Pseudobacteriovorax antillogorgiicola: one gene and its partner. The protein of the gene in region 2 interacts with the protein of the main gene of each other region in a pairwise test. Links are inferred from orthologs where the notes say so. Each region holds a gene or a part of one and is shown on either strand. Other genes may lie near its edges.

Region 1 (14,972 bases), on a different replicon or contig from region 2:
TTGGCAGCGTTAAGAATGGCTCGCTTCGTGAACACACCTTCAGGATCATGGGGGCTCAACGCCAAAACATTTTGGCCTTCCATAAGAAAGCTCATCGCAAGGGAACTACCCCAAAAACTTGTTGCGCCAGTAATGGCAATTAACATGATCCTGCTCCTGTGATTCTTAGTCTTAAGGAGCAAGATCCGTGCTCAGCATCTCGATATCTAAGTTGCTGTATTTAGGCATAAATATTTGATTCAGGGAAATATTTGTCGACTTTTTTTACAGATCTATTGGCAATGGTTCAGGCGAGAAATCTTACTGATGATAAGAGTTAGCTCTTTAGTAAAATTAAAGAGACCATCAAACATTTCTGTAGTAAGGATGAAAATCGAACAATCGCTCTATTTTAAATGGAATGCAAGAGGTATTCATTGCTCACTCCTAGCCCAGAAACGAAAGCTATCTGCGAGCGAGTTGCTCGTTTTATAGAACAAAACTTATATCCATTGGAAGAAGAATTTCTATCTTATAATTGGAATGACAAGTGGTGGGAGAAACTTCAAGAGCTTCGCCGCAAAGTCCAAGGCGATGGCCTGTGGGGGCTTTGTCTACCCAAAGAGTTTGGAGGTAAAGCTCTTGATATCTACCAATTTTCATATATTGCTGAGCAACTTGGTCGCTCGCCCCTTGGCCACTACATTTTTGGCTGCCAAGCACCCGATTTAGGCAATATCGAGTTACTTCACCAATGGGGTTCCCGAGAACAGAAGCAGCGTTTTTTAGATCCACTGGTTAAGGGAGAGCTACGCAGCTGCTTTGGGATGACAGAACGCCAAACAGCGGGCAGCAACCCAACCCTTCTTAAAACCCGCGCTGAAAAAATTGATGGTGGCTACCGTATCAACGGTGAGAAATGGTTTACTACATCTGCCGACGGTGCTGCATTTTGCATTGTTATGGCGGTCACAGATCCGGAAGCTTCCCCCCATCAAAGAGCCAGTATGTTTCTTGTCCCGACAGACCAAGAGGGCTTTCACTTGGTTCAGAATATTTCCGTCATGGGGCACCGAGGCACTGGGTATTTTAGTCATGGAGAATTGAGTCTCAAGGACTGCATTGTGGGAGACGAAAGCCTTATTGGCGAGCGAGGTCGTGGCTTTCTGCTTGCTCAAGATCGCCTGGGCCCAGGGCGAATTCACCACTGCATGCGTTGGCTGGGCATTTGCCAACGAGTATTCCAAATGATTTGTGAGCGTGCGATGTCGAGGGAAATCAGCAGCAGCAAACGTCTGGCGGATAGCGACGTGATCAAGTCTTGGATCGCAGAGCTTAAGTGCGATATCCACAGCGCTAGGCTGATGGTTTTGGACGCCGCCTACAAGCTCAGCCAAGGTCATGGTGCAAAAGATGAGATTTCTATGATCAAGTTCTACGTTGCCTCTGTGCTAGCAAGGGTCCTTGACAAAGGCGTGCAGGTGCACGGCGCCTTAGGAATGACCGACGAAACAGTGATCTCCTTCTACTATCGGGAGGAGCGGGCCTCACGGATCTATGATGGTCCGGATGAAGTTCACAAATTAAGCATCGCCAAGAGGGTACTCCATGACCATCGTTGATATCGCCCCCTATGTGGGCCCAGATCAATTCAAAGAAAACTTGATTCTACAAAAGCGCTCGTCCCTCGATACTATTATCCACAATTATCAGGATAACATCGCTATCAAGAAGACCAAGCTGCTTCATAAGAACTTGCCGATCATTATGGAGTCGGCCATCACCATCTGTCTCCACAAGGGGTTTTCGAGCCTATCCCTGAGAGACTTATGCCGTGAAACTGGCCTCAGTATGGGGGGCCTTTACGCCTATATCGGTAGCAAAGACACCCTCCTAGCTATGATCATCGACCACGGAGCAGACGTTGTTTGGCATAGCCTCCAGCGTTATCTCGATCATCGCCACGACCCCATGGATCGACTGTCCACACTTATCTACTATCATTTGCAACTTGCGGAAGACATGCACCCTTGGTTCTACTTCTGCTTTAGGGAGATTCGCTCCTTTCCTGAGAGTGCGCGACGCAAAACCTTGGACCGAGCGCTGCAAGTGGAAGCTATGATCTTGGATTGCTTGCAAAGGAGCGCAGAACGGAAGCTCATTCACGAATCCATGTCTTTTGATATTTTTGCCGGAATGATTAAAGCTCTGATCCAAGATTGGTATATGAAACGTTGGAAGTACCGTCAGAAAAAAGTCTCCTTACGGCAGTACCATAAGGAGATCATGAGCCTGATCGAAACCGTGACCCAAGGGGCTCGACAGGCATCGCCAACGATCCATTAAAATCATAGATAAACTAGACGAAGGTTAACGATGACACTTAACGACCAGCCAAGTAATGTCAGGCCCGGTGAAGAATTGAATGAAAGCAAGCTTCGCCAGTTCCTTGCAAATTCGAGTCTCGACTTTGACGAAGGGGAAGCCATCACCATTGAGCAGTATCCATCAGGCTTCTCGAACCTTACCTACCGAATCTCACAAGGCAGCCAAAGCTTTGTATTGCGCAAGCCACCCAATGGAACCAAAGCCAAAACGGCTCATGATATGAAGCGAGAGTTTAGAGTCCTCAACTTTCTCGAAGACAAATACCCCCTTGCCCCGAAAGCCCTTCTCTACAGCGATGATGAAAGCATTATCGGCTCAGAATTCTATATTATGGAAAATAAAGTGGGGTTGATTATTCGTCGAGACCTGCCCAAAGACCTCGATCTTCCCCCTGAAGATCGAAGACGACAGGGCTTTGCTGCGCTGGATGCACAGATCGCACTCCATAAGCTAGACGCAAGCCAGTGGCAATCGCGATCGGACCCCGCACAATATGTGGCTCGCCAGGTGGCAGGCTGGTCTGAGCGCTATCGAGCTGCGCGAACCGACGACTCCCCAGACTATGAAGAGATAATGAGCTGGCTTAAAGATGAGCAGCCCAAAGAATCACATACGAGCTTCATTCACAATGATTTTAAGCTCGATAATATCATTTTCAATCCAGAAGATCCCTGCCAAGTGATTGGCATATTGGATTGGGAGATGGCTACAGTTGGCGATAGTTTGATGGATCTGGGTAATTCCCTAGCCTACTGGGTACAAGGGGACGACCCCGAATTTATGAAGGCATTTCGAACACTTCCTAGTCATCTGGAGGGCTACCCCACCAGACGCGAGATCGTTTCTTATTACGGCGAGCAACGTCAGCTGAATGTGGATCACTTTTCCTATTACTACACTTTCGGCCTCTTTCGTTTAGCTGTCATTGCTCAGCAAATCTATTATCGTTTTTCACTTGGCCAAACCAAAGACCCTCGCTTTGGCCAACTGATCCATGGCGTCAAAGGCTTGGAAAAAGCCTGTCAACACTCCATTGCTACTGGACAATACTAGACTCGAAAGGATCGCTATGTTTGAACTGAATCAGAAGGTTGCCTTGGTTACAGGCGCAAGCCGTGGCATTGGCGAAGCTATTGCCCAGGGCTTTGCAAAATCTGGTGCCAAAGTCATTCTTGTAAGCCGAAAGGAAGATGGGCTCAAAGTCGTACAGGATAAAATTCAAAAAGACGGCGGTGAGGCTCTCATAAAAACCTGCAACACAGGGGAGATGAGCGACATCAAAGAGCTGTTTAGCTTCGTTCGCGATCAGGTAGGCCAGCTGGATATTCTGGTCAATAATGCTGCCACCAACCCCCATTTTGGCCCTGCAATCGAAGTCGATGAGGGAATCTACGATAAAACCATGGATGTGAACTTGAAAGGCAGCTTCTTCATGTGCCAGCAAGGGGCTTTGCTTATGAAAGATCGTGGGGGCAGCATAATTAATGTAGCATCTGTGAACGGCGTTCGACCAGCCCCCATGCAAGGCGTCTATTCGATCACTAAAGCTGGCATTATCGCCATGACTCAAGTCTTCGCAAAGGAGTTAGCAGGGCTTAAAATTCGCGTCAATGCTCTACTTCCAGGTTTGACAGACACTAAATTTGCGTCTGCCATCACTCAGAACGAATCTATCCTCAAACAGATTCTGCCACTGATTCCCCAGGGCCGCGTTGCACAGCCATCAGAAATGATTGGTGCAGCATTGTATTTGGCAAGCGAAGCCTCATCCTATACCACAGGTACCATCCTCAATGTGGACGGCGGCTATCTCGCCTAGGATCAGGATCGAGTAAGAGGGTAAAAGAGGATCAGATGGGAGGTTAAACATCCTATCTGATATTAAAAAGTTATCCTACTCAAACACCTTGTATTTTGTCGTTCTGCAACGGGCTTTTGGGTCAGGCTCCAGCCTACCAAAGCCAGTCGAATCTAAACAAAACACTGGATTTTGATGTGCTTCATCCCCTTTGGGATGTTGCCGTTATGATTGAAAAAGAACATTTAGAAAATATATTTTGGGATAACTTTTTAGGAATTGTTCTCTAGAGGTGAACGCTACAGAATCGACACCGTAAATCGGGAGGCTGGAATCCCCATTTATAGCTGGTCTCATATCTGCCTAATCGAGGGGCAGGCTAGGCAGAATGAGTATCGGGGTCGGTTTCAGAGTCGGCTACAGCTTAGCCCCAAAGTCGCCACTTCCTCAGCGTAGTCGTCATCTGTGGGATAGAGATAAGTCATAGCGATCTTCTCATCAACACCAAGGCGATGCATGCCAGAAGTGCGATTGTAGCTCATAATGGAGTCCCGATCCGCATGGGTGTGATCCAAGGTCATGCAATGCCCAAGCTCGTGTGTCAATGTCGCTTTGAATTCCTGAGCACTGCTAAGGGCAGTCTCAGAAAGGGTTACTGTACATTCGTCGATATAGGCGGAACCTGAGTAAGTGGCATAGCCTGAGGCACCCAATGCTGAAGGACTTCCAAATACAATCTTTATGGTTCTCCCTGGCAGATCAAAAGTGGATACCGCACTGTCTTCTGTTGCCGGAGCATCAGGCAGGGCGAGACGAAGGTACGATGTCGATATATTATTATAATCGTTGATGATTTCTTGGATAACGACACGGGCTTGATTCTCAGCGGCAACCCCAGTGAGAGCATCGTAGCCGTCATCAAAATCGCTATTGCTAAAGGTAAAAGCCAGAACAGCAGCATCGACATCAAGCCAGACGGTGGGGTCATTCTCATTGATGTCCCATTTGAGGTCCTGTTGAATCCGAAAGCCACTTGAAAAAATCATAATCACAGTAAGACACAAAGCCTGAGCTACATATTGATTTACCATTCGAACCCCACTCCCAACTGCGCAATGGCATAGGTCGATCCCATCACGGTCCCCACGCTATAAAATTCAAACGATGTCAGTAAAAAACCAAAGGCCGTCCAGTCCATACCAAGCATTCCGTATAGCCCAAAGTCATTGGAGAACCCGACCCAGAACCCAGCCCCGCCGTAGGTATTTCCCTTCCATAAACGCTTCCCGGAGTATAAGCCTCCACCCTTGCCATCGTAGCCAATATCGAAGGTTTTAAGGTTGAGACGAAAGTGATTCGGACTGAAAGCTTCCCCCAAGTGAAGAACCACAGAAGACGTACTTGCTGATGCTCTGGCTGTAGAATGTGATGACCACACAAAAAGTAGAGCAAGGCCTTTAAGAACGAAACTTTTTAGGATTGAAGTCATCATCTAAATCTCCAATCCCAAGGCAAACATCCCCACATCGCCCCAGCCATTACCGATGGCTCCTGGGCCAATGGCAAGCACATAGTCCAAACCAATGTAGAATCCAGAAAAGGGATTGAAAGCAATGCGAAACGCAGGCCCAAGCCCTGAATCAACATCACCCTGTTCTTCTGACTCGACTCCATCTTGTTCATCTGCATCCGGGTTCGCAGCAACTGCTTTGGTGCCGTAAGTGGCTCCCACTCCCATCCCACCTTTGAGTTGGCCAAACCAGTGTTTGCCAAAGTCAAACCGATAGAGAAAGCTAAGTGAGTATTGATTGCTATAGTAGGCCTTGGTTGCGACTCCCGAGGAGGTACCACTAACAAGTAAACTGCTACCTAAGCCAAAGCCGCCATTAAAAGAAGGCACCATCCTACCCGAGGTGTGGCTTGCAAACCCAACACCCAGATGCATGGCCTGAGCTGGCGTGGATAAGCAAAGCAGCAGAAAAAACCGCCGAACAACAAACATATTCATCACTCCTCGAAAGAATTTCGTCTTTCTTTCGACTGCCAGCGAATCTACCTGATAGGGAAACCTTGCCTAGAACAAGCCATTGATACAGCAAAAGCCTCCCACAAGGAGAGGCTCTTATTGCTTAGCACTGATACGCCTTAAGACAGCCTCCATAGAGAGGCTGGCGATAGGAATTGGGACTAGATTTCGAGGTGATTTTGACCATGAGGGGATTGGAGGTAGGGCGTATCCTTAGCATCAAGTTCGGGACCTTTTAAGCTTGTATACAAATAGCGTACAAACTTGGATAAGATCTCTGCTTTCGAGTTGGTCCGGAGCTTGGCGTTTATATTCTTGATATGAACCCGCACCGTGTTTTCAGAGATACCAAACTCTTCTGCCAGATCGCTACTTTGCGCGTATCCCGACACGAGTGCAAAGACAATACTTTGCTCCTTATTTGTCAGGGAGTAAGAATCACAGAACTTCTTTATCAACTCATCCATTTATTAGCTCCTGCTGCCACATTCAACTTGTTGTTGCGAGATCGTGCAATCTCTGCCTTAGAGTTTGCAAGGTACGTTCCCATGTTTGTGACGTTTACAAAAAAATATACTGCGCTGTTTTAACTAGGAATTCCTAATTCAATCCCGCCACACTCGTTATGTCTGCCCATCTGGGATAAGCTAATTTAATTTATTTTTCAACATGTTATAGATTTATCGTGTTTCCCAAACTGTAAATAACGTCGCTAAGACATTTTTACAAGATGAATTCCACACCGATATTAATTGTCATTTTTGTGATGGTAAATACCATTTTTTCGAATATTCATAAGGGCATGCCATCCTACTCGAACAGCACGAGTCATCGAGGCTGCAAACGACGCTGTCTGCTAGCCCCGACGGAGCCTCGCAAGGTGAGCTATAACACTGATATTACAAACTTTAATGAGTTAAAGTTGATTGTGGCGGGGGCCTGAGTGGCGGCAGCCTTCGCGGGTGAGAGTCTGCTGAAAGAAAATTAATTACGTTGTAAGTAGGTAAACAACCCAGCTAAATATTAAAACATTTCAAGGAGATATACGCCTCATTGGGTCTTTTGACCCACCACAACATCTAAAGCACCTGTCATGAGTTGAAACTCCACGTCCCCTTCACCCAGTAGCTCGCCATCCAGCGAAATGGGTAACGACAGATCGCTGTTCAGTTTTAATGACTTGCCTTTTAGGCTTTCCACTCCTACGGATTGGCTATGTTGCCCAAGGAGCGACAGAACTCCCTCGACCAAAAAGTCGAGCTTTGTTTCACCATTAAACACATAGACATCCAGCAATCCGTCATCAAGTTCTGCCTCGGGAGCAATTGGAACTCCCCCGCCTGCAAATCGCCCATTGCCCAAGACGATATTCCATGAATCCCATTCATAGGATTCACCATCAAGCTGAGCTGCTAGGTGATAGCACCGACTTTCCTGGGCTGTTTCGACACTTTTCAAAGCGTAGACTAAAGAACCCCAAAGCTCCTTATCGCTGCCGCTGACGCGCTTGGTCATCTCGGGCACAAACCCTACGCAAGCGACGTTCATCCCATAGAAGGTTTTATCATTAAGGGTTACTTGAATCACATCTAGCGGAACCGACAGACCTTCCTTGATAGCCTTGATCGCAGTTTCTAATTCAGGACCAATATGGATAGATTTACAAAAGTCATTGGCCGTGCCTAATGGTAGAACAGCGAGCTGAGGACGTTTCTCTTTCGCAAGGCTCATTAGGCTATCAGCGACTTCCCGAATGGTGCCATCACCACCACCTACAATAATCTGAGGAACACCGTTTTCCGCAAGTTCGCGACTGATACGCCCAGCATCGCCCGGCTCCTGACTTACTCTGATGTCCCAGGGTAACAATTCTTTCCAAGATTCTAGATCTCGATCGTGATCTCCAGCATGGGGATTCAAAACGACAACCTTATCCACAACGACTCCTACCAAAGACTAACTTAAAGGAAACTCCTGCATCGGCATCAGATCTAAAAAAGCCGAAAGCCCATAGTATTCCAAAACGTCTTGACTACTCAAGACGCGAAGTAACGGCCAGGAAAACCGGGTGTCAAATTCACGATGAGCAACATAAGCTAAAACCTCGCGAAGCGAGCCCTCGAAATGAGCTTCCGAAGCGAATCCCTGATACCGCCTTTCTAGTGCCTGCTGCGCTTCTTGGTGATCGTTGTGAACGCTGACGAGCCGGGCCACACCTTGCTGATCTTCCTCTTCAAGAAAACACAGCTTCATAAAGCGAGCTATGGTTTCCAAAGTCTCTTGCCTGATATAGCGCTTCATCGCAAAGCTTCCTATTGGAATAGGGAAATGTCAAAGTCCGTACGACCAGCCTTGACCTCGCTCTTTGGTTTTGTTTGGGGAGCCACCGCTGGTTGCATCACTTGAGGCTCCGGGCTTGGTGGGTTAGCCACTGCTTGCGGCTGAGGTGACGGTTCACACTCTTTTAGCTTGGCCCTTGGTACTTCGGGGTTTTGCTCTTGCTTAGCTTCCAAGTATCGCAGGCCAGCACGAATTAGTAGAATCGCCCTTTCTGAGCAGGCTCGCTGGCCAGTAGGCCACGTGACTAAATCTGGTAGAGAGAACGGCAACTGAGATTCGTCCTCAGTCAGCAAGATATCAATTAAATCCTGCTGACGACCCGAGTTCGCGATTCGAATAATCAGTTGCTGTTCAGTCATCATTACGCCATCCCTGTAGAGCTTACCTGTCCAAACAGATTATCCTGCATCATAGGTTGCCTGTAAGGCTCATCGGTTTCGCGACTGACAAAGCCCGTTTTCAAGGACGAATTGCCAATATCGAGAGCCAGGCTTGCTGTTTTAAGCAAGCCTTGAACGCAGGTAAAAACAGGGTCCTGAAGCTCGGGCGTGCTGTGAGGAAGTTGATCGATTGCAAATAGTTTGTAATGACCACCACTTTCGATCTCCTGTCGCAAACAGTCCACGACCATCGGATCTTTTGCACCACCGCCAGACAATACAATCGCAACAGAACGCTGCTTGTAGGGCTCGTTAAGATTAAGGAGATCCTGAGTTGCCGTCGCAAAGTACTCACGAATCGCCCGTTGTTTCTCTTCAAAAATGTCACTGGTTTCAGATTCTAGAGAATCACTCCGCGCCTTCTGGCCATTTTGCCAAGCAATCACCGCATCGGCCAATGGAAGCTTGACATACTGAGCAAAGTCTCGAATTGCTGACGATAAGCCTTCGACCCGTGCATGTGTATTAGGGATGGGGCGACCATCGTACATTGTAATTTGCTGCAAGTCCCCATGGCCAAGTTGCCACAAAATATAGCTGCGAAGATCCCTTGGAACTGCCTGTAACACAGCTTGAGTTTCGTACAAGAGATGAACATTTTCCAACTCAAGCTGGCAGTGTTGTGTTTCCTCTAAAGGGTGAGTACGAAATTCGATATCCCTGACAATTTCTTCAAGAATGCTTCGTTGCTCACGATCAAATTTGTTGCTGGCGTCCGTGAATCCGCTGAAGTGTTGCTGACTGGCAGCCAGAGCGAGGTCAAGTTTATGGCGCCCTGCGCCTAGGGTATAGGCGATCGCGGCTTTTACTAAACGACGAAAATTAGGCTGCCTTAAATTACCACCAAAGGCACGGCTATGATCGGGGGCCACCATCTGCGCAGCCTCACCAACGGTCAACCAAATCCCTTGGTCTTTAATGCTAATGGAGTTCGCCATGAGAGATTCAGAAAAACTTCTTGGTTCTTTAGTTATAAAAGCAGGAAGTGATTTTAGAGTTGTTGCATTCATAAGAGATCCTTTATCCCAAGAAAAACTATGGCTCGGTGATAACAGAATTTGACACAGGCCTCAATCAGATTCGGTTATCAGGGAATCACAGGGTTGCATGGAAGCCCATTAAAAAATCGGACAAAGGTTATTTTTAAATATTGCATGATGATCATTTGATGAGGGCTAATTTTTTAATTAAACAAGCCACTCCCCTCACTGACATCGCACCTGAAGCCATCGAAATAACTAGGCCTTTAACAAAGAATCAGCAAGTCACCTAAATATGGCAATCCAGACTCCGACAACTCAATGGAAGAATTAGGCAAGGGCTTTTTACGCATGACATGCTTTAGATTCATTATGATTCTCTTAGTGGTTTACTCCACGCGCCTCGTCGCAGAGCCACAACAAGACTGCTTCTCGTGCGAGATCAAAGTTACGGATCTCAGTGAGCCCCTTGATTTAACTGGCCGATGGCTGTTTACCAATTCGGACCAGCCAAGTCACGCGTCACCAGAGGCGGATACATCTCAGTGGACAACGGTGATGACTCCAGGAGGCTGGGAGAAGGCTTATCCCGAGCAGAGCCCTTACATGGTAGGTTGGTATCGGGGTAATTTCGTGTTTGCCCCCGAATTGATCGGTCAGAAGGTGACGATCCTCCTGGATGCTTATATGGGTGGGGTGGAAGTCTTTCTCGATGGTAAGGAAATCTACCAACGAGGCTCATCCAACTCCTATGAGAAATATTTTTCGATCCAGCCAATTCCCATCATATTTACCATAAGCCAAGAAAGACAGGTTATCGCTTTTCGCATCACCACAAACCTCATGAAGGGAGTGTATCAATTACCCTTCACTATGCTGTCCTACAAAAACCAAGATGACTATGTATCCTTCTACCAGTTTTGGGGCGGTGAGTTTCGCAGCCTTTCCGCTTTTGTAGTTGGGGCCATTGGACTCTTTTTTCTTCTTATTTACGCTAAAGTAAAATCTAAGCTGTACCTCATAGCTGGTCTTTCAGGAGTGTCCATATTTCCATTCTATGGCTTTCCCAGCGATATGTTTATTCGTCACGTCGACCCGCAAACCTTACAGATTCTCCATTATACCGGAATCGGTTCTTTGGCTATGTTCCATGGCTACTTCGCCCAGTTTTTCTATCGCTTCTATCCATGGTTCAACCGCCTCAACTTCACGGTCAATGGAGTCCTGATTGCATGCTTTGTCTACTTTGCCATCGACTTCCACCACCAAGCTTTTCTTGGGGTTCGGAAGTTTTTGTTTATCTATGCAAATATTGTTTCCTACCAGTTTATCTATGTATTGGTTCAGGCAGCTCGTAAAAATCGTGTTGCTGTACCGTTGTTGCTTGGGGAATTCATCATGTTTGCCTGTTCCATCCATGATATTCTCCTCGCCCTAGGTCTGATCCAATCGGTGAGCCTCATTTTCTTTGGGACGCTCATTGCAACGAGCTGCATTATGGTGGTCGCAAGCAGTCTTTTCGCTTCAACCTACCTCGAAAACAAGTCTCTCCTCAAAAATATCGAAGGGGTCAATAAAAACCTGGAATCGATTGTCGAAACCCGAACCAATGAGCTAAAGACCAAGAGCCAAGCCATGGATCACATGATCCACCGTCAAAGCGAAGCTGTTGAGTCTACTGTGGGTGAGTTGAATCAAATACTAGAAACAGTCGATCAGAATGTCGGTCATGCTAGAGCATCTGAAAAGGAGGCTGAAACCTCTCACCAAATCGCTACGGAAGGTCGGGAGCGAGTGAGTCAGATGCAACAGTCCATGAAGGAAATCGAGAGTGCTGTGGTTTCGGTAGTGGAACAGGTGAGAATTGGCAACGAAAATATCGAAACGATCATGACTATCATTAAGGATATCTCTCAGAAAACTACAATTATCAATGATATCGTTTTCCAGACCAAACTTCTATCATTCAATGCCTCCGTGGAAGCCGCTCGTGCGGGAGACCAAGGTAAAGGTTTTTCAGTGGTCGCGGAGGAGGTCGGCAACCTCGCACAGATGAGCGGTAATGCCGCCCGTGAGATCTCTGCTCTACTGGACAGAAGCCAGACGGAAATCCATACCATCGTGGGAAACTCACAAAAACAAGTCCACGAGCTGGCAAATCGTAGCAGCAACACGGTCTCCAAGGGTGTTGAACTTGCTGTACGGTGCGACGAAATTCTTACAGAACTTGTAGATCGGGTGGGAACTGTAAAGAACCTCATGGCTTCCATTACCAAAGCGGCCGAAGAGCAATCCGAGGGAGTGCATAGTATCTCTGAGACTATGGCTTCCTTGGTGGATCAATCCCAAGAAGTCGAAGCTATAACCAAAAAACCTAAAAAGCTTGTGGCCTAGGCTAAAAAAATAGTCAAAGGCTGCGATAAGTCACAAAAGCCTCACCACTATCACGTGTAAGTCATAGGTCCAAGTGAAGGGCAAGTCTTACCTATTGGCATTGCAGGGATAGATCCGAAGACGACCGAGACATCAACCGGGAGACTTCGAAGCAGAGCGATGATCAAACAACTAGGCCTTTGGCTAGTGCTCAGTAGCAAGCTCCTTGGCGCTGAGCCCATCTCAATCAACCATGAAAGCTTTAATGGCCAAAACTTCGGCCTTGAAGCCTCTTGGCTTATTGGGGAATTGAGCTTTGACCAAGTTCGTTCTTCTGATGCCAAGTTTTTCAGGAGCGACCGAGACCTCAACTCGTTCGGCTTCTCAGCCAAGACTCTATGGGCAAAATATCAGTTTGAAAACTCTGCAAACCAGCCCAGGACGTTTTACATCTTTGATAACCTCATTCAAAACCTTCGAATTCAAGTTTACAAGAACCAGCAACTCCTTGGGGAACTATACCCTCATGATAGCCTTCGCAAACGAATCATTCCTGTCCAGTTGGAAGCAAATACTACAGCAACCATCTATATTCGTAAGGATATCGAAGGCCCTCTGCGGCAAACCTGGACTTTTTGGAATAATAGAGACGCACTCCACCATAGGATGATGAGTTATGAGCGAAACTGGGGCGTGGTTATCGCCGTCTTCGCCATGAGCCTATTCTTTAATGCCATACTATTTACTGTCTATCGATCTCGTGTCTATATCTTCTACTCGGCCTATATTTTGACCTTTGCTTTTTCAGCCACCGTTCAGTGGAGCATGTTTCCCTTGCCACACGCTGATCACTGGTTCATGGCTGCTGGGGTGCTTTGCCAGATGATGATCGCCCTATTCAGCCTCGATTTTCTGGATATCGATCAACGGCACCCAATTTTTCGTCGAGCCATGCTTATAGTTGTCGGCATTGATTTTCTGGTTTTACCCTTGGCCGTATTCAATCTCATTGCCCTGACTAGGATCATGGTGGTAACTGTCAGCCTAGGTTCGGTCCTTGGCTTAGTTTTAGCCCTGATGATATTTATTCAGGAGCGCAAGTCTCACCAACTCATTTATACCGTTGGTTTTGGAGTCATGTTAGCTGGATCGGTGGTTCAAGCTCTGGTGTGGCGGGGTTTTCTACCTCAATTTTCAGAGCACTTCCTATGGTATGCTGGAATGCTGGAGAATGTGATCATGATCTATGCGATAGCCATCAGAATCGCCAACACCGAAAAGGATCGAGTTCACGTTTTAGAAAGCATGAATCATAGCTATGCACAGCTGGCAAAGGTTTTTTACCCTCACCAAATCGAACTGATGGAAGCTGGACAGCCACTAGAGGCTAGCATGCCCATAGGCTCTGGGGACGCCTGCGTCATCAGCTTCGACATTGCTGGAAGCTCTTTGATTGCCGCACCTGGTACCCAGGACTTTTTCCGGGCGGTTTTTGCCGAATGCGGTGAGATCATGATGGCAAACTATCGGCAACAGCCCCTACAAGCCAATGCCTTTCGGATCAAAGAAATGGGCGATGGTTTTCTGTGTACCGTAGGATTTCCCTTTCAAAGTCCTCATGACAACATCTTTGTGGCAGCGTCCGACCTCGCTCTAGACTTCTTGCAAGCCTTTTGTAAGGGACTTGAAGCCTTCGACTATGATCAAGCCGTCTACTGCGGGTTGGGGATCGCCTATGGCCCCGTCGAGGGATTCTACCCAAAATCTCCCCCAATCGAATATGATCTCTTTGGTCGCGGACTCGTGCTAGCGACTCGTTACGAACAACTGAGAAAGCTAGTACTCAAAGCGCTCAAGGTTCAATCGAACATTGTGATTCTCCAGGACACCGTCTACCGGGCCCTGCCTCCTGAGAAGCAGGCGGCCTTTAAGAAGTTTAGCCTTCTTGAGCACAACATCGTGGTACGAAACGACAAAGGCGCGCAATTCATTTATTATCAACTGATATCACAGCAAGGTGGATTAGAACTGAACATGAAGTCCGCCGTCTAGGTTTATTTTTAGGCTTAACGAAGGATCATAGGTTTTACTCTTCTTACTAGGTTTGTAGATTGTAGATAGTCTTATCCACAACTGGGCAAGAATTGCCCTCCAGCCTGCCACCATTTAACCGAAAAAACAAGGTGAGTGACTGGAGACATTCATGCAACACCGTATTGTGCAAAATGAGCTAAAATTTCGCTGGCTATTGATCATCGCTCTGGTGATTACCAGCCTATTCAGCTTGCTTGTCTACAGCAATGTTTACACCATCGTTCAGAACACCGTTTCATCACCCATTAACTTTTTCACTCGCTCCGCACTTGGCAAATCTCCAAGACTCCATCCCATGATTAAAATCTATGCCCTCGATGATGTTTCGGTGGATTTCCTCAATCGCAGCGATATGACGATCACCGAATGGGCTAATGTCCTGCAAGGGATGGCTGAGTCTGGGCCGTCAGTTATTTACGTCGATAAATTATTCAGCGCACCCCAAGGAGATGGCTATAAGCACTTCAATGAGACTATAAAAGCCATCAATATTCCCATCGTCAGCGCCGCTTACGTAACTGAAACACCAATCCATGGCAAGTCTCCGATAGCTT
Region 2 (14,997 bases):
TGGTTTATTTTTGGGCACCCTGGTCAAAGCCATGCGAGTCTTTCACGGACACCTTGGAAGAACTCCAGACCAACTATGACCAACGGCTAGAAATCTTTTGTATGAACGTCGATGAAAATGCTAACATCCCTGCCAGCTTGGGGGTTAGCCATATTCCTATGCTGGCCCGAATCAATCACGGCCAGATCCAAACATCGCTAATGGGTCGCCAAGCAAAAGTTAAAATTCGCGAGTTTGTGGCAAAGGTAGTCGATGAAAGTTGAAACGAGCCTAGAGCGTGGAGATCTTGAAAAAAAGCTTATCAAAGACGGTTACCAAACCATCGTTGGAATCGATGAGGTTGGTCGCGGCTGCTTAGCAGGCCCCATCTATGCTGCCTGTGTAATTTTAGACTATAAATCTCTGTTTCAATTACCCGAATCACAACTTAAACTTATCCGCGACTCTAAGAAGCTCAGCCACTTACAGAGGCAAAAGATCATACCGGTAATCGAAGAAATCTCGGTCGAGCATCATGTTTGCTCGTCATCTGTCCGGGAAATTGAGAGCTTGGGAATCGTCGATGCCAACTTTCGCGCTATGCGTCGTGCCTTGAGACTTTGCCAATCCTCCCCGGATATTCTCTTGCTCGATGGCAATGCTAAGCTACCCCGCTACGGGGGACAGCAAATCACTGTGGTCGAGGGGGATACCTTGTGTTTTGCTATTGCTGCCGCATCAATTTTAGCCAAAGAAGCCCGCGACCATTACATGAGAAACCAAGCTAAACGTTATCCACAGTATGACTTCGATTCCAATGTTGGCTATGGCACGAGGAAGCATATGGATGGCATTAGCAGTCATGGCATCTGCCCTATCCACCGGCGGAACTTCGCCCCCATCGCCAAGTACGTCGATTCAATAGCTCCATGAACCACAAGGGCGCGTTGGCTGAGGAGAAGGTTTCAGTTTGGCTTGAACGACAAGGCTGGAAAACATTGGCCCGCAACTACCGTCACATTGGCTTCGAACTGGATATCGTCTCAGTTCAGGGCAAGACTCTATTGGTCACGGAGGTCAAATCCCGCCCCTCTATTCATGATGAGAACGACTTACGCCCCGGCGATTACCTCACTGACCGGCAAATATCTAAAATTAAAAAGGGAATAGTACATTTCCTATCAGAAGTGCTGCTCGACATCGATAGTATACGCATGGATCTGGTAGTTGTTATGGGTATGAGGCAAGATAAATTAGCCCGATATAAAAATATCAGGCTCAATTCACTTTCCGACTAGGGAAGAACAGGTCTTACTTGCCGCGAGGAATGTAACGACTCTTAATTCTTGCAGCCTTACCAGAAAGGTTGCGGAGGTAGAACAATCGAGATCGTCTTACGATACCTGATGCAAGAACCTCAATTTTGTCGATGTTTGGTGAGTACACTGGGAAAACCCGCTCAACACCAACGCCGTTCGCACCAATTTTTCGAACTGTGAAGCTTGATTCAACTCCACCTTTCTTATAACGAATGACAACCCCTTCAAAAGCCTGCACGCGGAATTTATCGCTGCTGCCTTCTTTGATCTTGTAGTGAACCTTAATGGTATCACCAGAGCGGAAGGTAGGAAGATTTGGCTCGTTGTCGAATTTTTTCTTTTCGAATGCTGAAATGATACTGTTTTTCATGAGTCGAAACCTATTTTTTCTCTAATCGCACGCTATTCTGTTTGATCCTCAGGATCCTAGACCCCATTTCGGAATGAGCTTTGTTACATGACTTGCCTGAACCCGTCAAGAGTTTACTGAAAGAATCCCTCAAATCACGCCAATTAGGCTTGCATTGCTTGCTCGTAGAAGTCGGGCTCTCCACTTACATCCTGAAATAGTTCGTAAAGATCTTCTCGATCGGATGTAGACATCTTGGCACGAATCAGAGGCATAACCTTTTCAGCCATTAATTCCGTGTAGGAGGTCAAAGCAGCTAACAAGGGAGCAAAGGCCTTTTCCACGCCATCAATACGCGATGAGCCTATCAACTCGATATCTCGGATCATGGTTTCCAGCTTGTCTAGGGAGTCCTGCGCTAGGGAAGCCAGATAACTACCCTGATGGGACAATTCCAAAACCTCTGGTAGCAAATAGTTCTTATCGAGGGCGCTTCTACTGAGAATCTCTCTCTTCAAAGCGGTCCATTTCTGTTCGCGGGTATCTGGGCTAGCGTTGAGCAGTTCACCAGCAAGCCCTATGACTTCCTGATTCCAAGTCTTTAAATACTGAAGCACATCCATACTAACCTCCACGGTGAAGATTTTGAGTCGATCGGATGCCAAAATGGCTTTTCTGGAATAAGTTGTTGGCTAGATATAATACAGGCTCAAACCACTTACAAGCCGATCTTTGGGGACTTTTAGCGGCCTAAAGATGAGAACAGCATGAATTATTTTCGCCGTAGAACGCTTGGTTTGTAAGACATGATCGATCGCACGTAATGGATATCCCCCTGTTCACCGGTCTTATTGACTTTGTCAATCAGTTCATTGTTGGTGAGTATTGACAGGTCATTGAGAGATAGGTTTGGATTTTTTGCAGGTGCTTTAGGCTTCTTGTTAGAGAAGCCCTCGCTCATAAAGAAGGCTAAGCTCCAAATATCATGAGCTTTTAAAGTTTTCTGATAGCTAGACATGGCCGTTCCAGATGAGCCAATTAAAATAGTGTTAAAGTAGGAATAGGGCGACCGAACGCTTTCTTGAAACTGCTTCCTCAAATCCTTTGGTGGCGGTATCATTGGCAGCGCTGGATTCTTCGTAAATCGTCCGTCGCCACCACCAGTAGCGCCATGACATGAGGCGCATTGCTCTCGATAAAGTCTTTCACCATGAGCTTGATCGGGAATCCGCGCTGGCGAGGTAACCATCCTATATAACTCAAAGGTAAGCTGCCTTAGCTTTAGGAAATCAGCCTTTAAGCTAGGGCTCGGCTTTCCTTTCGCCCTGTAGGCTGCGTATGCTTTCACAAATCGGTCCTGTTTTTTCTTACTCAGCTTGCCCTTGATTTTGTCAAAGAGAGCATCCATTTCAGACACTCGTTGTTGGTGGCGCTCTGCGTCTAATCGATCATCAACTGTAAATTCAAGAAGTTGTAGCCAACGCCGCAAATTATAGGTGTGCTGTCGCTTTTGCTCTTTGGTGTCACGAGCTGAAAGGCTCGTCCCTAAACTTATAAGCACTAGGAAAATGCTAAGTCTCATGCTGCGGTAAACCGTTGGTTAAAATTTCGTCAACTCCTGCCTTGATCGCCATGTCCACTTCTACATTCCTTTCGGGAAGGTAGGCAAGGACACGTCCACCGCGGGATCGGTATTTCTCAACAAGCTTCGGCTTGAACAAGGGAATCCCACAAAATGACGGCGGAAGAGCATAAACCCGATTGGGCTTTACTCCTGAAAGGAACGATGCTCCCAGAAGCATACTGAAGCCGGCTCGTCGACACTCCGACTCCCGAGCTAAAGTGGTAGCTCCAGGAAATTTTGTCAAGAGGAGTCGGTCGTGCTCAGCACTCCAAAGTAAGAATCGAGCATGAGCGAGAAGCCAGTGCTGAGCGTCGCGATCGCTAGCCCAGGCCGCGAGTAATTGGATGCTTCGTTCGGCGCTTTCTGGCTTGATATCGAAAATCCAGTTATATGCTGCGTATTCAGTCAAAAACTCCTCAAGAGACATACCAAACTGTCCATCAACCAACTGAGTTTCTTTGAACTGCACCAGAGTCATATCCTCGACACAAATATCCCGACCGGCTGTACGCTCCATGGAGCTGTCATGATGCAAGACAATGTGGCCATCAACTGTGGTTCGCAGATCGGTCTCTAATGAGGCAAAACCAGCTTCAAGAGCTGCATCGAATGCCGCTTTGGTATTTTCCACATGCTCCTGGTGAAATCCTCGGTGACTGATCCAATTGATGGGCGACATAGTGGCTCCTAGAGGTTGCGAATACGACTTATAGAACTCGTTATACTTTTTCACTACAATGTGGCCTGCAGCGCCTTCTAGAGGTGCAACGCTTCATTTCTCCACCATTACTGACGACAGTCAAGTGTAATAGCGAGACTCGATTCCATATAAAGGTGCAAACCGTGGCAGATACAAATACTAAATATCAAAGCTGGAAAAAACTTGCAGAGAAAGATCTTCGTGGCAAACCCGTTGATGAGCTAACCCGAGAGACCCCTGAAGGCATTCCCATGAAGCCCATCTACTTCGCCGAGGATCTGGAGCAGCGGCCTCACACGAACACCGTCCCAGGGGAAGCGCCGTTCACGCGAGGGCCGCGGGCGACCATGTACACAGGAAGACCATGGACCATTCGCCAGTACGCTGGCTTTTCCACAGCAGAGGAGTCGAATCGCTTCTATCGCAAGAATCTTGCCGCCGGCCAGAAAGGCCTTAGCGTAGCCTTCGATCTTGCGACCCACCGAGGTTATGACTCGGACCACCCGAGAGTGGTCGGCGATGTGGGTAAGGCAGGGGTTGCCATCGATTCTGTGGAAGATATGAAAATCCTCTTCGACCAAATTCCACTCGATCAAATGAGCGTTTCCATGACCATGAACGGTGCCGTGATTCCGATCATGGCTGCCTACATTGTTGCTGCTGAGGAGCAAGGTGTCAGCCCTGATAAGCTATCCGGTACGATTCAGAATGATATCCTGAAAGAATATATGGTCCGCAATACCTATATTTACCCCCCCGACCACTCCATGCGCTTAGTCGGAGACATTATCGCCTACACCGCAGAAAATATGCCTCGCTTCAACAGTATATCGATCAGTGGCTACCACATGCAGGAAGCGGGTGCGAACTCGGCTATTGAACTCGCCTTCACCCTTGCTGACGGTATTGAATACGTGAAAGCCGCGCTGGCAAGGGGCCTCGACGTCGACCAGTTTGCTCCGCGACTATCATTCTTCTTTGCCATTGGCATGAACTTTTACATGGAAGTGGCCAAGCTCCGCGCTGCGCGAACTTTATGGGCCCAGATGATGGGCGAATTTCAGCCCAAAAACCCCAAGTCCTTGATGCTACGCACCCACTGCCAAACTTCAGGCTACACCCTTACTGAGCAAGATCCTTACAACAATGTGATCAGGACCACGATTGAGGCTATGGCTGCATCCATGGGCGGAACCCAATCACTCCACACCAACTCATTTGATGAGGCCGTTGGACTTCCTACTGATTTCTCCGCTAGGCTAGCCCGGAACACGCAATTGATCCTTCAAGAAGAAACTGACATCACCCATGTGGTAGATCCCTTCGGCGGCAGCTATTTTATGGAATCGCTCACCCAAGATCTTATCGATAAGGCTAAAGAGATTATCGCGGAAGTGAATGAGATGGGTGGCATGGTAGAAGCGATCAATACCGGCTACCCCAAGCTCAAAATCGAAGAAGCAGCCGCCCGCAAGCAGGCTCGGGTGGACAGTGGCCGGGATGTGATTGTTGGCGTTAACAAATATCAAACCACCAGCAAGAGCGACTATGATGTACTCAGCATCGATAACACCCAAGTTCGTCGCCAACAAATTGAGCGACTCGATGCCTTAAAATCCAAGCGCGATCAAGAGCAGGTTAGCCTGGCTCTAAAGAATCTGGAAGCAGGGGCGCGCTCCAATGGCAATATTTTAGAGCTTGCCATTCCTGCGATTCGCGCCCGAGCAACCATCGGCGAAGTTTCCGATGCCTTGCGGTCAGTGTTCGGTGAGCATCAAGCTGCGGTGCAAACCGTATCCAGTGTCTATGCAACGGAGTACCAGGTGGACGAAAACTACCAGAAAGCCAAAGATCAAATCGAAGCCTTCGCTCAAAACGAGGGTCGCCAACCCCGTATCCTCATCGTAAAGCTAGGGCAGGACGGCCATGATCGTGGTGCTAAGGTCATTGCCACTGGCTTTGCCGATCTAGGTTTCGATGTGGACATGGGTCCCCTGTTCCAAACCCCCGATGAGGCAGCGAAACAAGCCGTTGAAAACGATGTCCACGTGATAGGTGTCTCATCCCAAGCGGCAGGCCATCTCACCCTTGTCCCTGAACTCATTGCCAGCTTAAAGAAACAAGGAGCTGGTGATATTAGGGTAGTCGTTGGTGGCATTATTCCTGAGCAAGACTATCAGCAACTTTTCGATGACGGCGCCGCCGAAGTCTTCGGACCAGGTACCCCAATTCCCGTGGCTGCACTCCGAACGCTTAAGGCGATTGGAGCGCAGGGCTGATGACTGATAATCTGTTTGAGCGGCTTCTTAGTGGCGAGCGGCGAGCCCTAGGCAAAGCAATCACCCTCATCGAGAGCCAAAGCCCCAAGCACCGTGCTGAGGCCAACGCTTTGATGGACCAAGTGATGAAAGCCCCTAAACCCTCGATCCGTATTGGGATCAGCGGCACTCCAGGAGCTGGCAAATCCACGTTTATCGAGGCCTTCGGAATGGCTCTTATTGAAAAAGGCCATAAAGTTGCCGTCCTAGCTGTTGACCCTTCATCTCCTATTAGCTCTGGTAGTATTTTGGGAGACAAAACGAGAATGCAGCACTTGTCTGCCCATCCCCAAGCGTTTATCCGCCCGTCACCAGCGGGACGACACTTGGGGGGTGTTGCCAGCCGCACCCGGGAAGCCATCTATTTATGCGAAGCTGCCAACTACGATTTCATCATTGTTGAAACCGTTGGTGTAGGCCAATCTGAACATCTTGTCCACTCCATGGTCGATGCCTTCATCTATCTTCAGCTACCCAATTCTGGAGACCAGCTGCAGGGCATCAAGAAAGGTATTTTAGAGCTCGCTCATCTGATATTAGTCAATAAATGCGATGGCAAGCATGTCCAGGCCGCCAAACGCGCCAAAACAGACCTTGACCTCGCCCTGAATCTTATCTATCAGAACCGCCCAGAAGAGCGCCCCGAAGTTATCCTGATGAGCGCTCTAGAGAAAACAGGCCTTGATCAGGTATACCAGCAAATCCTCGCTCTCATAGATGGGCTCAAATCTAACGAGGAGCTTCACTCCCGACGGGCCCAACAGGCGCTTGATTGGTATCGCGATGAAGTTCAGCGACTTTTAGTAGAGCGGGTTTTCGAAAACGAGGACTTTAAGCGTCTCTACCAAGAGGCCGAGGCCAGTGTTGCGAGACAAGAAAAGTCCGCGAGGCAGGCAGCATTTAAGTTTACCAACGCTCTGATGATTGGATCTAAGTAATGTCAGAAATTTTTATTACCGAGGAAGCCAGACAAAACGCAATTACCATGCAGTCGAGCAACGACAACTTCCGTAACCTTCCACTGCGGCTGTATTTGGAAGGCAAAGGCTGCGATGGGTTTTATTATGGCGTGACCTTCGACGAGAAAACTGAGCAAGATCTCGAATTTCCGCAGGAAAACCTCTTAGTCATCTGTGATCCAGATACTCTTGAGTTTTGCAGTGGCTCAACCATCACCTGGGTTGACGATGAGCGGGGTCGAGGCTTTCTGGTCGAAAACCCTCAGCACCGAAAATTTAGAGGCAAGTTCTACAAAAGACAGGCTTGGCAAGATAAACTGACAGCGAAAGTTTCGGCTCAATCCAATTCTACCAAGCGATAGCCACCGCCATAGACACTTTCAATTTCAAGACAGGTATTACCCAATTTTTTCCGCAGCCGAGACATGTGACTATCAATAGTGCTGCGGGATATCTTAGCTCCATCCCAGACAAGCTCAGCCAGCCGCCGCCTGGAAATTGGCTTGTGATGACTACTCAATAGAAGCTTTATGATTTTAGCCTCTTTATGAGAAAGCGCTATTTCAACTTCGTTATCATGGATCACAAGCCTCATGGATTCGAAGTCCAAAGTGAATGGCTCAGCCGAAGCTCCCTGCCTTTCAAGTGCCGCCTTTATCCTAAATGGTAGAGTTTCATCAAAATGCAAAACTTCATCGTCGAGATCACACAAATTGTCTGCTACAATCAAAATACGAACACCCCGCAGACTCCGATCTTTGAGCGCGTCTAGAGAATCGAAATCCAATCCATTGACAATCAAGGCCTGGGGTTTTTCAATACTTCCCGCTATTCTGGCCAGAGTTATGAGGCTGTCGAGAGAGGCAATTGAACGAACTGCTACCGCCCCCTGAATCAGAGGCAGAATTCGTTTTCTTGATCCATCAGGTCGCTCCAAGAGCCAGACTACGCCCATATTCAACCTCACAGATCAATTTCACAGATCGAAAACTTTTTCGTAAAGCCCGAAGGGTATTGCTTGATCACAAATGGCTCGTCATCAGCGTCGCCCATCACCCCCATAACTAGATAGGTTCCTTCTTGATAAACTCCATGGTTGCCAAGATCATTGATATCAGTGGCTGATATCTTTTGCACGGTTAGTGTGCTTTCACCATCAAGCCATTTAGGAGTCAGTAAATAGGAGAATGTAGTGGTCGGGAGGAGCACAGGGTCACCAATGTGCTCGTTTTCGATAACAAAGGATTTCGCCCACAGTTGATCACCTTTCTGGTCTAAAAAACGAATTTCCATGCTAGCGTTTTCCCAAATAAGAGTATCGCCAACCACATAAACTAATAGGACACCCTCACGATGCTTGGCCATAGTCCAACTTTCTACCCGATCCTTAACCTCCTCACCTAGCTCGTAGACCGAAGGCTTCGCCTTAGATGAGCCCAAGACAGCAAACCTAAATTTAGGAAACGACTTGCCATTCCCGCCAATTCGATCTTTTTTCCACATTAAAAATAACTCTCCATCACCAACAGGAGCAGATTTTACATCACCTTCTATTTTCAAACTTGAGAGTCTTTGATAGCTCATCATTTCCTTTTTCTCGTCAATCAAAAACTCAAAGATATAGCTGGGCGAATCATCTCGGGATGAGTCCTCCTTAAGTTCCTTTGAAACCAACCAAAAACCCTTCGCAGACGGATAGACCTCTTGTCCATAAAAGTTGATACCAAGGCTTTGAGATTTATGAATGACGACATTTTTTTCTGGGTCTCTCAACTCTATGTGCTTCATCCCCTGACTGGAACTCAGCTCTATTGCAAAGAGTCGCCTCCCTCCAGCTCTAACCGTACCGAGGTAGCGCCCGCGGCCACCCCAGTTAAGGTCGATAACACCACTTTCCGTAGCAACATCTCCACCAGAGAACGGCTTAAAAGAGTGACTCCGACGCCCAGATCGATCGCGAGCGGTAACAACGAAACCCTTTTGTTCTTTTACCTGTGCCAAGGCAAGGTTAAGGATTTCAATCTCGGATCGTTTCTGAGGCCAATCCTCGCAGTCAACAGACTTCGCTTCTTGCAAAACAACCCACTCTGATTTGAGCCCGGCACGGTTTACCATTTGGCAAGATGTTGTTAAAAGACTTATTAATATTAAGAGATTACATTTCATAAAATCAGAATCCCTAAAGTTTCGTTAAACAGAGACGAAAATCCCTGGTATGGACAGGTACTTGATTGGTTAATCTATGAAAAGTGGATTGTTTTTTAAATTTTTGTATCTTGGCATGAGTCTCTCGCTTATTTCTTGCCAAACCACCGTGACCATGGATGTGGTACGCGACGGAGTCCAACTTCCCTACATTAAGAATACCGCAAACGAATGTTATTATTTAGACGAATTTATGCCTATTCCTGACAATCTTGTCTCGGGACGGAGCGGCAAATTAAGACTCCGCTACTACACCTATAAATCAGCCCTCTATAAAGACTATAAGAACAAGCATATCATTCTTTCATTTTACTCAACAGACGAGCAATGCTGGTCTCTCTTCGAAGAGTATTACGTGACAGACTGAAGAGACAAATCACCTTGCCCCCATTTTCTGGTAAAATCTATTTAGAGCCAGTCTCAAGTTTAGCCCTCTCCATTGAGAGATTGAGCCCAAGCAATTCTTAGATTCAAGAGGTTTCCATGAAACTGAGTTTAGCGATTTTTACATTTGTTATCATGCTTGGATGTAGTCATAGTAAAAAGCAACCAGAGTCCTCTTCTCCTCCTAAATCAGAGACATCCAATGATAAAAATAGACAGGTAAAAAAGAAAACTCGCTCCGAGAAACCAGCAGAAAAACCTGCAACATCTAGCTTTAGAAAAGATGAAAACGACTTATTAGAGAAGGGCAATCAATACGCCGTCGATGGATTGTATCGCGAAGCACTGCAAGCCTATAGCAAAATACTAAAGAAAAATGATACTCATACCTTGGCCCATCGTATGGTTGGAGTGATCAGCGTTAAAATTGGTGAGTACCGTAAAGCTATCAAACATTTAGAGCTTATCATTGATCAGAGAGCAGATGATTTTGAGGCCAACTACTACTTGGCAGAGGCCTATCGGACCCAAGACCGGTACGGAGACGCGATTTTCCGATATAAGGTGGCATTAACCCAAAAGCCGAATCATGTTCTTTCTCTTAAAGCCTTAGCCTGGAGCTATTACAAAATTCGCTACTACAGAGCTGCTCTCCGAACCGCTCATGTCCTGTACAAGCAAGAGCCAGATGACATGCAGGTGACTATCATTCTTGCTCGGGTCCTCAATAAAGTTGGACAACCTAAGAAGGCTATGTTGCGACTCAGAAAAACTCTTCTTAAGGCTCCCAAGGATCAGGCTCCATACCTGAAGAGTGTTCTCGGTGATGTTTACCTCTCCATTGGCAATCGAGAGAAAGCAGAGGAAGCTTATAGAGATGCTTTAAAAGACCAACCGCTTCTAGCTGGTGCGCTACTCGGCTTGGCAAAACTAACCTTACAAGCGGGAGAGCGCCCAGATATTGCAATCACCTACCTTGAGCGGGCCACACGAATCAAGCCTAGCCTCGTGGAAGCTTATTACTATCTGGGTCAAGCCTACCTCAAGACCAAGCCGAAGGTGTCGCAAAAATATTTTCAAAAATTTAACCGCCTCGCAGCAGGTGATCCAGAATTCAACGAACAGGTATCTGAAGTTCGTGAGTTTTTCCAAAAGGTAAGAAAAACACCTTCAAATAGTGAGTTGGAATCTTTGGATAGTCAGCTATAATTAAGAAGCGTGAGGTTGCAATTCACGCCATTACCCAATAGGCATTGGGGGATCTTAAATAAGCTTCATTTCTTCTTTTTGATAACTGAGTAGCGAACGTCGTGCGTCGAATAGATTTTTATAAGATTCGTAACGAACCTTAAGTCTATCGGAATCGCGGCGAGCTTCGGCAAGCTGCTCAATAAAGGATAGGTACTCAGGGTCGGTTTCAGTGAGACGCTTAAGTTTGGCTTCATTATGTTCGCCAGTATCATACTTAATCGCAATTTTAGCCTTAGTAGGGGACTTCATCAGCTCCAGATACTCTGCTCGCTTTTTAGCTTCGACGTACTCTAGCCCGACTTTGTTGGCAAGCTTGACGATCTCTTCTAAGCCGAGTTTATCAGAGGGTTTTTGGTCTCGTGAATTCATTCAAATCCTCAGTTGGACAGCCCTACGCACTAGGTATATTACAAACTGGCAAAGCCGTCTGCTAATTTATTCTTGCAGCATTTCAGTCACTTATAAACCAAATCCCCTAAGTCCTTATGAAGACTTAAGGAATTTGAAAAATTTACCGATACGGGGGGAGTGGTGTCAGGAGAGTTGCCATGAGGCGATAAAGGACGTAAGGAGGCTTCTTTGTCTGTCGTTGATCTAGTCAAACCTAATGATTTTTTTAGGGACAAGGTAGGAGATGCGGTCGATGGGCTCAACATTGATCTCGATGCCGATCTTGAATTCTATCTTGTCAATCTGCTATGCGAATTCATTCAACCTCAAAACCTAATCCTTGGCGATATTGACTTACTCGATACGCCCTTAGCTCTCATCTATAAAGAGGCCCTGGAGTCTAGTCCCCAAATGCAGCTCAAGGTCTATAAAAAACTTGGTGATATCAGCCTCTATATTGCTGGATATTTCCAGGCATCCTTGAGCCGTAAAACAGTAGGCCCTGGCTATTATATATCCATGGGCTCTTCGGCATATCAAAAGATGTCTTCGATCATGCAGAGACGTTATAACGAGCTTCATTTCACCGAAATGTACTCGAACCTATCCCGCGAGTTCAAGACTCTGGTCAGCGTTGTCACAAGGATCGCAGGCGACCTGCCTATAGAAAACCACAACCTGCTTAAGATTTACGAAAAGTGGTGCGACACGCAGTCAACGACCTTGAAGACCTTCCTAGAAAACGAAGGCCTTTCTCCTGATTCGGTCAGCTTCAAAAAGATCCAGTAGTCATCAACAAAAAAGCCCAGCAACAGGCTGGGCTATTAGCGATATATTAGGGTAAATCCTAGCGCTGATCGATGGGCTTATAAGCCATATCTGTTTCACCTACAAATATTTGGCGTGGTCGACCTATCTTAGTCGCAGATGATTCGATCATCTCCTTCCACTGAGCAATCCAGCCAGGAAGGCGACCTAGAGCAAACATGACTGTAAACATATTTGTTGGGATGTTGAGCGCCTTGTAGATAATACCAGAGTAGAAGTCGACGTTTGGATAAAGCTTACGCTCTACAAAATAGCTATCTTTCAAGGCTTCCTCTTCCAAGCCCTTCGCTATGTCAAGAAGTGGGTCTTTGATCGAAAGCTTCTCAAGAATTGTGTCGCACGCCTTTTTGATAATCCTCGCACGTGGATCGAAGTTCTTATAGACGCGGTGTCCGAAGCCCATGAGTCGGAAAGGGTCATTTTTGTCCTTAGCTTTGTCCAAAAACTTCTTGTAATCGCCACCGTCATCCTGAATCTGCATGAGCATTTCAATCACAGCTTGGTTGGCACCACCGTGGAGTGGTCCCCACAGCGCACTCACTCCAGATGCGATGGACGCATATAGATTCGCTTTTGAGGAGCCAACCAGGCGCACAGTCGAAGTCGAACAGTTTTGCTCGTGGTCAGCATGAAGAATCAAGAGAACATTCAATGCTTTTGCAACTTCTGGATCGGGCTTATAGTCACCACCACCGTACATCATGTTTAGGAAATCAGAGCAGTAATCAAATTGATTTGGCTTAGAGTCAACTAAATCCTGGCCCTGGCTGACACGGTAGAAGTATGCCGCTATATTTTTCACCTGGGCAATCAACTGAGCCATGATTGCATCTTTTTTATCTTTGGAAAGATCCTGGTCCAGATACTCAGGGTAGAATGCAGACATTGAGGATAGTACTGAAGACAAAACACCCATGGGATGAGCATCTTTCGGGAACTGCTTCATGAGGTTCTTCACCTCAGCCTTTGTTTCGCTGAAAGAATTAATCTTCTCTTGAAACCAAGTGAGCTGATCACGATCGGGCAGTTCGCCATAGACAAGCAAATAAGCAACTTCGATGAAGTTAGACTTCTCAGCCAATTCTTCGATTTTATAGCCGCGGTACTTCAAGACTCCTTCTTCGCCATTGAGGAAGGTGACAGCTGAGGCACAAGATGCTGTGTTGACGAATCCGTTATCAATGGTGACAATGCCTGTTTGGGCCCGTAGCTTGGAAATGTCGAGACCCTTCTCTCCTTCGGAGCCAACCACAACCGGAAGCTCGATACTCTTGCCGTCGATACTTAATTCTGCCGTTTCGTTACTCATAATCTCTTTTCTCACTGCTGTCATGTGTCTCCTCCCGAAACTCTACTGGTTTTCATGCAGTACGAATCCCCGCAACAACCTAATATCGGCCTCGAAAGAGAGAAGTTAAAAAAATTCCCTAACAAAATTACTAAACACTAAGTTTGCTTGATATTTAGAGGCTAGGCCCTACTTGGCTCCAGAACTCCCGGAGCTTGATGACCGCCTCTCGATGCCCATCTTCGGAAAGCTTTGTCTCGATACGCTTTATTTTGCTGTCATTCTGAGGGCGTCGAATAAGCAGAAAAAAATCTTTCTTTGCAGTGCTATAATTACCATACTTCAGCGATAACTCAAGTCTCTGAAGTCTTGCGCCATCATCCTCGGGAGTCAAGGAGAGAATTTTCGACAGCAGGTAGAACTGAAGCCTTGGATCTTCCGCTGATCGTACATCAAACAGAAGTCTTTGCTGCAAAACTGTCGGTGATGCCGCCAAGACTCCACCGACCGTCATCACCAAGAGTAAAGCCCCCACTACGGCACGAGCCCGCGGAATATTGAGAGGCACCAAACGATTTGGCCTAGCCCGAATCAAAGCGTATGTAAATACCACACCGCACACTAGGCCACCCATATGAGCAGCGTTGTCGATCTGAGGAATCATAAAACCCAAGATACCGTTCGCAATTACCATACCTGAGTACATGCTTTGACGGTTACCTTTGCCAAACATCTGTTTGAGCTTCTCCCCGACGACCCGCTCCATGTAGAACCCAGCACCAAGTAGCCCGAACAGGGAGGAAGACGCTCCAGCACTCAAGTTGATCGAGAATAGAGAGCTTGCAATATTTCCCCCAAACCCGGCTAAAATATAGAGGGTTACAAACCATTTCTTCCCGAGCAGATGTTCAATTTGATAACCGAGGGCATAGAGGGCCCAGTTATTGAAGGCGAAGTGTATAAAGCCCACATGCAAGACAATAGGGGTAATCAGTCGCCAGATTTCACCCTGCGCGATCAAAATATTTTCCTTCGCACCCCAGCGAATCAGTGACTCTGGTCCAGGGTCCATAAGACTACCTGATTCTAGGGTAAGGATCACAAAAAAGACGGTGTTAATGAGGATAAATCGTCCACTCCATGTGCCCCAAAAAAACTTTAAGCCCTTTGGCTGAGGCACGGGTGGAATGATCGGTGGCTGGTATTCTTTATCAACTTGGTACACGTGATAGTTAGCCTAAAAAATTTGGTAGTCGGCTCCAGGGGCATGCATTTCAAGGAGCTTGGCTCCTGATAGTTTCTGGGGTGGACGGGTGCGAGACAACATCCACACGGGAGTTTCCCCCTGCCGGCTTGGCAAGAAAATCAAGACCTGACTCACCTGACTAAGACCATGGGGCTTT

The links.
Region 1: the proteins of B9N89_RS01400 (region 2) and B9N89_RS12355 interact in binary tests that used the Escherichia coli proteins (3 or more experiments, as listed by UniProt). The link is inferred for Pseudobacteriovorax antillogorgiicola from one-to-one orthologs.

Annotation. Positions count from the first base shown.
Region 1 is NZ_FWZT01000008.1:111,345-126,316, reverse strand. What follows is about bases 6,186-8,968. They hold B9N89_RS12355 (diacylglycerol/lipid kinase family protein), read right to left. Parts: upstream 8,130-8,968; coding sequence 7,242-8,129; downstream 6,186-7,241. Other genes in these bases: B9N89_RS12340 (hypothetical protein), read right to left, coding at 8,893-8,968; B9N89_RS12345 (hypothetical protein), read right to left, coding at 8,504-8,893; B9N89_RS12350 (hypothetical protein), read right to left, coding at 8,148-8,492; B9N89_RS12360 (helix-turn-helix transcriptional regulator), read right to left, coding at 6,353-6,658. In the rest of the region: B9N89_RS12400 (NAD-dependent epimerase/dehydratase family protein), read right to left, coding at 1-146; B9N89_RS12395 (acyl-CoA dehydrogenase family protein), read left to right, coding at 417-1,601; B9N89_RS12390 (TetR/AcrR family transcriptional regulator), read left to right, coding at 1,588-2,325; B9N89_RS12385 (phosphotransferase family protein), read left to right, coding at 2,356-3,420; B9N89_RS12380 (SDR family oxidoreductase), read left to right, coding at 3,437-4,186; B9N89_RS12375 (zinc metalloprotease), read right to left, coding at 4,573-5,256; B9N89_RS12370 (hypothetical protein), read right to left, coding at 5,250-5,657; B9N89_RS12365 (hypothetical protein), read right to left, coding at 5,658-6,167; more of B9N89_RS12340, read right to left, coding at 8,969-9,981; B9N89_RS12335 (methyl-accepting chemotaxis protein), read left to right, coding at 10,273-12,345; B9N89_RS12330 (7TM diverse intracellular signaling domain-containing protein), read left to right, coding at 12,505-14,376; B9N89_RS12325 (SpoIIE family protein phosphatase), read left to right, coding at 14,528-14,972. UniProt on the Escherichia coli protein: In vitro phosphorylates phosphatidylglycerol but not diacylglycerol; the in vivo substrate is unknown.
Region 2 is NZ_FWZT01000001.1:255,552-270,548, forward strand. The notes cover bases 11,483-14,290. They hold B9N89_RS01400 (citrate synthase), read right to left. Parts: upstream 13,640-14,290; coding sequence 12,326-13,639; downstream 11,483-12,325. Other genes in these bases: B9N89_RS01395 (hypothetical protein), read left to right, coding at 11,668-12,267; B9N89_RS01405 (rhomboid family intramembrane serine protease), read right to left, coding at 13,770-14,290. Outside these bases: B9N89_RS01320 (thioredoxin family protein), read left to right, coding at 1-263; B9N89_RS01325 (ribonuclease HII), read left to right, coding at 253-912; B9N89_RS01330 (YraN family protein), read left to right, coding at 909-1,277; rplS (50S ribosomal protein L19), read right to left, coding at 1,291-1,668; B9N89_RS01340 (hypothetical protein), read right to left, coding at 1,812-2,270; B9N89_RS01345 (c-type cytochrome), read right to left, coding at 2,420-3,229; B9N89_RS01350 (glycerophosphodiester phosphodiesterase), read right to left, coding at 3,219-3,950; scpA (methylmalonyl-CoA mutase), read left to right, coding at 4,115-6,250; methylmalonyl Co-A mutase-associated GTPase MeaB, read left to right, coding at 6,250-7,227; B9N89_RS01365 (HesB/IscA family protein), read left to right, coding at 7,227-7,610; B9N89_RS01370 (winged helix-turn-helix domain-containing protein), read right to left, coding at 7,586-8,203; B9N89_RS01375 (hypothetical protein), read right to left, coding at 8,212-9,414; B9N89_RS01380 (hypothetical protein), read left to right, coding at 9,491-9,820; B9N89_RS01385 (tetratricopeptide repeat protein), read left to right, coding at 9,937-11,046; B9N89_RS01390 (hypothetical protein), read right to left, coding at 11,101-11,457; more of B9N89_RS01405, read right to left, coding at 14,291-14,819; B9N89_RS01410 (hypothetical protein), read right to left, coding at 14,832-14,997.